One region of the Paenibacillus sp. FSL W8-0187 genome, then DNA from elsewhere that is predicted to be linked to it. Evidence: riboswitches for the same ligand, from Rfam matches in the RefSeq annotation. Region 1 holds a riboswitch; the other holds the start of a gene.
What was found. Region 1 has a riboswitch for ZMP and ZTP ahead of rpiB (ribose 5-phosphate isomerase B). Riboswitches for the same ligand answer to the same signal wherever they lie in the genome.

Region 2: linked by a shared signal. The riboswitch ahead of MKY48_RS20290 (tetrahydrofolate dehydrogenase/cyclohydrolase catalytic domain-containing protein) and the one ahead of rpiB (ribose 5-phosphate isomerase B) in region 1 are both predicted to bind ZMP and ZTP.

The regions. Positions count from the first base shown of each region.
Region 1 covers NZ_CP150206.1:6,880,644-6,885,405, reverse strand. Annotated here, with positions in the region: gene MKY48_RS31245 (L-threonylcarbamoyladenylate synthase) at 59-1,225, shown strand; gene MKY48_RS31240 (manganese efflux pump) at 1,307-1,870, shown strand; gene MKY48_RS31235 (low molecular weight protein arginine phosphatase) at 1,925-2,512, shown strand; ZMP/ZTP riboswitch at 2,603-2,684, shown strand; gene rpiB (ribose 5-phosphate isomerase B) at 2,799-3,263, shown strand; gene MKY48_RS31225 (TIGR01440 family protein) at 3,348-3,932, shown strand; gene glyA (serine hydroxymethyltransferase) at 4,023-4,762, shown strand, end outside.
Region 2 covers NZ_CP150206.1:4,538,550-4,543,311, forward strand. Annotated here, with positions in the region: gene MKY48_RS20285 (LacI family DNA-binding transcriptional regulator) at 1-375, opposite strand, end outside; gene MKY48_RS20290 (tetrahydrofolate dehydrogenase/cyclohydrolase catalytic domain-containing protein) at 691-1,539, opposite strand; ZMP/ZTP riboswitch at 1,606-1,685, opposite strand; gene MKY48_RS20295 (YolD-like family protein) at 1,794-2,045, opposite strand; gene MKY48_RS20300 (hypothetical protein) at 2,011-2,370, opposite strand; gene MKY48_RS20305 (GTP-binding protein) at 2,520-3,728, opposite strand; gene MKY48_RS20310 (hypothetical protein) at 3,962-4,264, opposite strand; gene MKY48_RS20315 (DUF1801 domain-containing protein) at 4,512-4,762, shown strand, end outside.

The sequences.
Region 1 (4,762 bases):
ATAGGCAAAACTCGCACGGGAGTTTATATATTTCATATACAGAAAGTTTGGGATAGGAATGGAACAGAACGGGAACGGCATGGAACCTAACCAGCAGCGGGATAACGGCTTCCGCCAGGTTGGTGCAAAATCAACCCAAGTGTGGCACGTCTCGAACTCGCTCTCTAGGGAGAGCTTAAGTTTGGAGAATGAGGCAAAGCAGGCGCTTGGGGAAGCGGGGCAGGTGCTTGAGCTCGGCGGAACGGTGGCCTTTCCGACGGAAACGGTCTACGGGCTTGGCGCGGACGCCGGCAATACAGAAGCGGTCGAGCGCGTCTTTGCCGCGAAAGGCCGGCCGTCGGACAATCCATTGATTGTGCATATTTCAGAGCTAGCTCAGCTTGACGGTTTGGTCCTTCATGTAAATGAGACGGAACGGGCGCTGATGGCAATGTTCTGGCCTGGGCCGCTATCGCTGGTACTGCCCGTTAAACCAGGTGCTGTCTCCCCTCGCGTGACGGCAGGCCTCGATACCGTTGCCGTACGGATGCCGGATCACAATGTGGCGCTGGCTTTGATCAGCGCCGCCGGGCGTCCACTGGCTGCGCCGAGCGCGAACCGTTCCGGTCGGCCAAGCCCGACGCTGGCCAGCCATGTCCTGGAGGATCTGGCGGGAGCGATCGACGGCGTCCTCGACGGCGGCCCGGCCGGGGTGGGCGTCGAGTCGACGGTGGTGCAAGTCGGCGAAGACGGGGCCGTCACGGTGCTCCGCCCGGGCGGCGTCACGGCGGAGCAGCTTGCCACGGTTGCGGCAAGCGTGCGCATGGACCCGGCGCTGCATCGCGCCGCCGGGGAGGCGGAGAGCCCGACGCCGCGATCGCCGGGCATGAAGTACACGCACTACGCACCGAAGGGTGCGATGTGCGTGGTGCAGGGCCCGCGTGCCATTGCCGTGTCGGCACGCATCGCGGCCGAGCTTGAGGCGGCCGCCCGGCGCGGGGAGGTGACCGGCGTGCTGTCATTCGACGAGCACATCGGTCACTACCACGCGGACGTTGTCGTCTCGCTCGGCAGCCTGGCCGCGCCGGAGGAAGCGGCCCGCCGGCTGTACGCCGGCCTGCGCCGATTCGATGACGAAGGCGCGACCTTCATTCTGGCCGAAGCGTGCCCGGAGCAAGGTCTCGGGGCAGCCGTCATGAACCGGCTGTTGAAGGCCGCGGGACACCACATCATCGATGTGAATTGAGCTGCTGAATGAACACTTTTGGCATCATTTACCCCTTGTCCGCATATGGTGTACAAGACCATGGGACTTGGGGGAATGGGCATGCTGGAGGCGTCTGTCCAATCGGGACAGCTTGCGGCGATTCTGCTGATGGCGGTTGCACTCGGGCTAGACGCATTTTCGCTTGGAGTCGGAGTCGGAATGAGAAGCGGTATGCGCTTAGGCCATATGTTGGGCATCAGCTTCATGATCGCGTTGTTTCATATGTTGATGCCGCTGCTGGGCTTATTTGCCGGCCGCTATGTAGGCATGTTACTGGGTCACGTCACAGGACTTGCGGCCGGCGGACTGCTGCTTCTTCTCGGCGGGCATATGATGTATAACGCCTGGCGGGGCGGAGAAGGACAGCGAATACATCCTACCGCATTTTTAGGCATGCTGCTGTTTTCACTTAGCGTCAGCATCGATTCCTTCTCGGTAGGCGTTTCACTCGGGATGTTTGTGGATGATGTACTGTTGATCGTGATCTCCTTCGGGATCGTGGGCGGTTTGCTGTCCATTCTCGGTTTGCTGCTTGGCCGTCAGGTAAGCAATAAACTGGGGGAGTACGGTGAAATGCTGGGCGGGCTCATTTTGGTTATATTTGGTGTCATGTTTATCTTTTGACGTTATATTTGTTACAATAACCCCAAAGAACCTACTAACGGGAGGAACGGGACCGTGAAAAATATACTGTTTGTCTGCACGGGAAATACCTGCCGCAGTCCAATGGCTGAAGGCATGCTGCGCAAGCTTGCCAAACAACGGGGCATCCCGCTGGAAACGAAGTCCGCCGGTGTCTCGGCCGTGGATGGAATGCCGGTGTCCCATCATGCGGAGTCCATACTACGAGACCAGGATATCCAAGAACGCTTGGTGTCCAAACCGTTGACTGCGAATCTGGTGGAGTGGTCAGATTTGATCCTGACGTTGACCCAGTCGCATAAGCAGTATGCTATAAGGCAGTTCCCGCACGCCGCAGACAAGATGCATACGCTGAAAGAGTTTGTTGAGGATGACCGACAGGTGCTGGATGATCTGCGGGAGCAGGATAGTCTGTATGCGGCGCTTGAGCTGGCCAGATCGCTGGGCCGCGACGTCAGCGACCGTGACCGGGAGCGTCTGATCGAGCTGCGCCAGCGCATTCCGAGCTTCGATATCTCCGATCCTTTTGGAGGCTCGCGGGAGGAATATGAAGCGACGGCTGCAGAGATTCGGACGGCGTTGTTCCGTCTCTTGGACAAGCTGGAGGCGGATCGGCATAACTAAGCCTTGCTTTGAACGATATGAAGCCTACCATTGGGCTAAAAAGCCACTTGCCTTTCACATGGTATTGCTTTAAGATGGAGTTGAAAAACAATGATCCGGTGTAACTGGCGACGAAGTGGATGAAACCACGATGGAGCATCGGAATATACGGCCGGTCGCCTGGGCAAAGAGCATTTGGAGCACAATACGTGCGCCGACTGCTCTTTTTTCGTCTTTTGCGCCTGATTTGGGTTATAATGAAACAAGCTAAAACGCAAAAGCGAACATACGAGGGGGTTTTTCATAGATGAAAATTGCATTGGGTACGGATCATGCCGGCATTCGTCTGAAAGAGGAGATCGTGGAAGTCATTCGGGGTCTTGGACACGAGGTGGAGGATCTGGGCTGCGGCTGTTCCGATTCCGTGGATTATCCCGATTATGCCCTTCCTGTGTGCGAGAAGGTAGTCTCGGGTGAAGCGGATCGCGGCATTCTGATCTGCGGTACGGGGATCGGCATGAGCATTGCGGCCAATAAGGTGCCGGGCATTCGCTGCGCGCTGACACATGATGTGTTCTCGGCCAAAGCGACGCGTGAGCATAACGACAGCAACGTGATTGCGTTGGGTGAGCGTGTCGTCGGTCCCGGACTTGCTGCTGAAATCGTCAGCGCATGGCTGACAACGGATTTCAGTCATGGCGAGCGCCATATCGGCCGTGTGAACAAGATCAAGGCCATCGAGGAGCGTTACCTGAAGAATGAGTCGCGATAAGTGAACGCGTAATTTACGGCTGCGGCTATCGTGATATGGGATTGAAGCATCTTCTGTGAAAAAAATCATCGGGAGGACTGTGACATGACGGATATCTCCAAGGTTTCCTTGAACGAACAGACAGCGCGTATGGTCCGCGAACTGGCCGAAGCGGCCGTGTTAGGACCCGGTAAAGTGCTGGTCATCGGAGCCAGCACCAGTGAAGTGGTCGGACGCCGGATCGGCACAGGCGGCGCTCTTGAAACGGCGCAGCAGCTCCTTCAGGGCATTGCCGAGGTTCAAGCGGAATTCGGTTTCGCGGTGGCTTATCAATGCTGTGAGCATCTGAACCGTGCGCTTGTCATGGAACGCGAGCTGCTCGAGCGGCTGGGCTTGACGGAAGTGGCGGCTGTTCCCATTCCGGGAGCGGGAGGGTCGATGGCCTCCGCGGCTTACCGCAGCATGAAGGAGCCTTGTCTTGCGGAATCGATTGAAGCACATGCCGGAGTTGATATCGGCGAGACGCTGATCGGCATGCATTTGCGGCGAGTGGCGGTTCCGTTCAGACCGACCGAGCGTTATATCGGCGAGGCGCGCGTAACCGCGGCTTATACCCGTCCGAAGCTGATTGGCGGAGAACGCGCGGTGTACCAGTTCGAGCAGAGGGATGATTCCACACTATGCGATTGATTCAAATGAGAACTCGCTTTTTTAATTATGACAACTTGTAGTATTGACTTTGCAAGAAAAAATAACGATTGATTATGGGAGGATATGAACATGATGGAACATTTGCGGAAGAGTGACCCGGCTGTATTGGAAGCGATGGATTTGGAGCTGAAGCGTCAGCGCAGCAACATTGAGCTGATTGCCTCTGAGAATATTGTTAGCGAAGCGGTTATGGAAGCAATGGGGACGGTGCTGACGAATAAATATGCGGAAGGCTACCCTGGCAAACGCTATTACGGTGGCTGTGAGCGTGTGGATATCGTGGAAGATATCGCCCGTGACCGTGCCAAAGAACTGTTCGGAGCCGAGCATGCCAACGTTCAGCCGCACTCCGGTGCCCAAGCGAACATGGCGGTATATTTGGCAGCCCTGAAGCCTGGAGATACCGTGCTCGGCATGAACCTGGCTCATGGCGGTCATTTGACTCACGGAAGCCCGGTTAACGCTTCCGGCCTTCTGTACAACTTTGTTGCCTACGGCGTGCAAGAAGATACGTTCCTGATCGATTACGACGAAGTTCGCAAAGCGGCATTCAAGCATCGCCCTCGTCTGATCGTAGCGGGTGCAAGTGCCTATCCTCGCATCATTGATTTTGAACGGCTTGCTGCCATCGCGAACGACGTTGGCGCGTTGTTCATGGTTGATATGGCTCATATTGCCGGTCTTGTTGCGGCAGGTCTTCATCCGAATCCGGTTCCGCATGCCCATTTTGTAACGACAACGACGCATAAGACGCTTCGCGGACCTCGCGGCGGTATGATTCTGTGCAAAAAGGCTTGGGCGCAAGCGAT
Region 2 (4,762 bases), 2.3 Mb from region 1:
CTGAGTAGCGAATAAAATAATGCCAGATATTTTTTGTCTGGCGAGATCATACAGCGCTTCAATCTCCCTGGATAAGTCCTGGCTTGCATTAATAATGAGAAGCTGATAACCGTGTTTCCTTAATTCTTCATCCATGCCGGCAACGGTCTGCGATGCTGAGAATGAATCCAGACGCGGCACAATGGTGCCGATCATGCTGGTTTTTTTCGCTTTCAAGCTCTGTGCGAACGAATTCGGAATATAACCGGTTTCCTGAATGACCAGCTCTATCTTACGGCGTGTTGCATTACTGACAGAACCTCCGTTTAAGAAACGGGAGACCGTGCTTTTGGCAACTCCGGCTTTTTTGGCAATATCTGCAATCGTGTTCTTCATTCGGTGCTCCCGGGAGCCGCTTGCGGCGCTGCAACGAACAGATTATCCTCCACAGCTCCTTGCTCCGCAGCACAACTGGAAATGAGTTGTTTGTGCATGAATCTCTCCCCTTCGATTTTGCTTTTTCCTAACTATACCATGACGTCCAGGGATCCGTGAAATGCAGACTCCACCCCGAGCCTTTGATGGGCAATACTTTTCTGCGTTCCAGATTCTAGCGAGGAACGAAGCGATTCAAAGGGGGATTCTCCATGCAAATCCCCTTTCGGGACGCGCAAATGGACCGTGCCTTATCCCGTTATTACATGGTTACTGTTAACCTTGCACGGTTCGCTCAGCCGATTCGACGGTATGCTTCAGCAATGTAGCAATCGTAACGGGGCCAACACCGGCAGGTACTGGTGTAATTGCGGATGCCAACTTCGCGCAGGCATCGTAATCGCAGTCGCCGATATTGCCTGGATTATAGCCGGCATCCAATACGACGGCTCCCGGCTTGATCCAGTCCCCTTGAATGAAATTAGGCTTGCCTACGGCCGCAACCACGATATCTCCCTGGGACACAATCTCCCCAAGGTTCTTCGTTCTCGAGTGGCAGATCGTAACGGTAGCATTGCGATTAAGCAGCATCATCGATACCGGCTTACCCAGAATCGGACTGCGTCCGACCACCACGGCATGCTTCCCTTCGATCGGCAGATCATAATAATCCATAATCGCAATAATCGCAGCAGGCGTACAAGACGGATTATCGGCAAAACCAAACGCATTCTGCGAGAAACCGAGCGTGGTTACTCCATCCACGTCTTTTTTAATGTCAATGGCATCAAAGGCTGCCCGTTCATCGATATGATGCGGTACCGGATGCTGCAGCAGAATACCGTGGACATTCGGATCCTCGTTCAGCTCTTGAATCGCAGCAATCAGCTCCTCGGTCGTTGTCGATGTCTCCAGCACTACTTTCTTGGATATGATGCCAAGCCGCTCGCAAGCATTTCCCTTCATCCGCACATAGGTCGCCGAAGCAGGATCATCGCCAACCAGAATCGTTGCCAGACAAGGCGTTACCCCCTGCAACTTCAATTCCTGTACCTTTACAGCCAGCTTGGCCTTGATATCGTCGGATACCTTTTTTCCATCTAAAATTACGGGTTCCTTACTCATGCTAATCCGCTCCTTCGCCATTGTATTAAAAAACATAAAGAGGCAAGGCGACTTCATCGTCTCCTTACCTCTTGCCCAGGCGTACGGCATATGATCCTATGTGCTCCCTCTTGGTACCCCAAGCTACGCCAGTAACACATAGATAACTTTTTTTAATATACCACGACTTTGGACATCGCGCTACCGGGTATGAAGCCGACCGCTTTAAATCACAATCTCTTTGATTCATTTACGGGAAGCACACATGATTCTGATTAGTCTCTCGGATAATTCACTTCCATAATGTCCATAAAAGGAACCTTCGTTATAACACCATTCTGTTTCATATGTACCTTCCCTGTTCGGGAGTCCATTTGATCGATTTGCCCGCGGACCGCCTCTTCCCTTCCCCAGACCGTCAGCACGATAACCGATTCCTCCTGGTAAGCTTCCGTAAGCTGATTTCCGAGTTCTTCCAGTACAAACTCATCTCTAGTGGGTCTCTTTGGAACCTTTGCTTTTGCCATTACCTTGTCCTCCTGATTGATGTTGCTCATGCGTCAGCATTACATTCTGAAATACGATAAAGCTATCATCGAAACATGAATTGGGAATCTTCTTCCTATTCTTCCTATTATACAACAAATACAAAGCAGGTGCTCTGGACTTGATAGTTATAAGTTCTGGACAGATAAATAGATTGACCACATCATTAAATGATTTTTTAAAATCCGGTCCTTCTGAAGGGCGCTTTCTAAACAGGGTAATAACTTTTCCTGCAATTGAGTTTTTAAATGATGAATTTCCGCATATTCCCCTGCTTCTTTCGTATTCTTCTTTTGAACTTTCCATGACAAAAATCCCCTTAAGTAAACTGTAGCGCTCTTCTTCAGCACTGTCTACGCAAAGGGGATTATATTCTAGATTACCTATAAAGCCCTCAAGTGGCTCCTTATCCATTCGTAATTATTACGATTAATTTCAATCAAAAAAATATAACCTTACAGTGATAGCTCTTCGATGGCCATCCAGGGCAGCGGATTGTTAAACGTCGACCAATCCAGCTGCATTTCCTGATCGCTCAACAGACAATCGTCCAGCTCCTGCTCGATTTGTGACTGTTCCATCCCAATCCCGATCATCACGAGCTCGGTCATCCGATCCCCCCAGACGGCATCCCATTTTCGCTGCACATCCGGCTCACTCTGAATCAGCTCCTGCTGTTCCTGCTCGGTTAAAGCAGCCACCCAATATCCAGCTGGCCCGAACTGAATCGAAGGACCCGCTTGACTTAGACTTGCCGCAACATCCTCAAGCACTGCCAGCCAAGCGATCCCTTTCGCGCGTACGACCTCTTCCGGCCAATAACTCATGAATGCTGCCAGCCGTTCCGGATGAAACGGTCTTCTTCTCCGATAAACAAAAGAGCTGATGCCGTATTCATCCGTTTCCGGTACATGCTCTTCCTTCTGAAGCTCCTGAATCCAGCCGGGGGACTGACTGGCTTTCTCAAAATCGAATAAACCGGTATTCAGAATTTCTGCAGGAGCGACTTGTCCTTTTACAGTGCGTATGATTTTGGCGCTTGGCTGAAGCTTACGAAGGATGCCTTCAACCTTGGCCAATTCGTCTTCGCTTACCAGATCACATTTGTTCAACAGCAGCACATCGCACGTCTCAACCTGGTCGATCAACAGATCCACCACTTCCCGCGTATCCTCTTCGCCCAGCGCTTCCTTCCGATCGAGCAGGCTTTGGCCCGAAGAGAAGTCTTTCCAGAATCGGTTCGCGTCTACAACCGTCACCATGCAATCCAGCCGTGCTAGGTCGGACAGCTGTACACCGGATACCTCATCTGGATAAACAAAGGTCTGCGCAACAGGCACGGGCTCGCTAATACCCGTCGATTCAATCAGGATATAGTCAAAACGGTTTTCTTGTGCCAGCTTCTGAACTTCCTGCACCAAGTCTTCCCGGAGGGTGCAGCAGATGCAGCCATTGGACATTTCGACCAGCTTCTCATCCGTTCGGGACAAGCTCCCTTCCCCTCGAACCAAATCCGCATCAATATTCACTTCGCTCATGTCGTTCACAATGACCGCTACCTTCAATCCATCACGATTATGAAGCACATGATTCAGCACGGTCGTTTTGCCTGATCCGAGGTAACCGCTGAGTACGGTAACTGGAATCTTATTGTTGTTATTCATCTACTGAACTTCCTCCATTCCTTAATCGTAATAATTACGATTTATACGGTATGATATTATATCTCCTTCAGCGAATTGTCAATCCTTCCGTGCAGAAAATGATCCGGCCAGCAAAATAAACCTCCGGCACTTAGGTACCGGAGGTTTATTTCCTCACCATTTAACTTATCTTGGTAGCCCATTTTCTTATGGTCAAGTGTCACTAATCGTTTGTATACATAATATGAATTATCTCAAGACGAAAAGGAGAAATTCGATGAATCAACAAAACTATAACCTTCAAGAAACTCAACAAAGAGAACCTCAGCCTTATCATCATGGTCATGGGCATGGTCATGGGCATGGTCACGGTCATGAGCATCACCCCCATTTTCATCCATATAGTTTTCCATCAGGCCATCATATGATCCATCATCATCACCATCACCACTATCACCATCACTATCAAATGAGGAGAGAAGAAGAGTAGTATTAAAAATTAATAACGAAAAACGCAAGGCGAGAAGATCTACGCCACGGTTGCATGTCGCGTTCATGCAGCCGTGCGTGTCATTCTCGCCTTTTCTATGCTTACATCGTATCACGGTAAAACTGTCATGTGGTGCTCATCATACGGTTAAACTACTCTCGAATTTTGCTCACTTTATTGTCAAATTACGTTCAGTTACTAACCCTTTGAGGAAAGGCAAGATTCATTTCCGAATATTCCTTTACAAGAATATTCTCATCATGGTATATTGTAACCAATCGTTGGTTAATATTCACAAATAAGGAGGGCAAGATATGAGCCAAGAAGTAATTTCGTTCATCGAAAACCTTAGTCTGCCTTGGCAAGTAGACGTCAGTAACAAGCTTCGACTCATGGTCCATGAAGCAATTCCGGAGGTAGAAGAAAAGATTCAGTACAAAAAACCACATTTTCTAAAGAACGGACAATATGCAGCTGTAATTTCACCATCAAAAGATGCAATCGCCTTTATGATCATGAACACAACAAATCTAGAAGTCCCCAAAAATTTCGATGGTCCACCCGA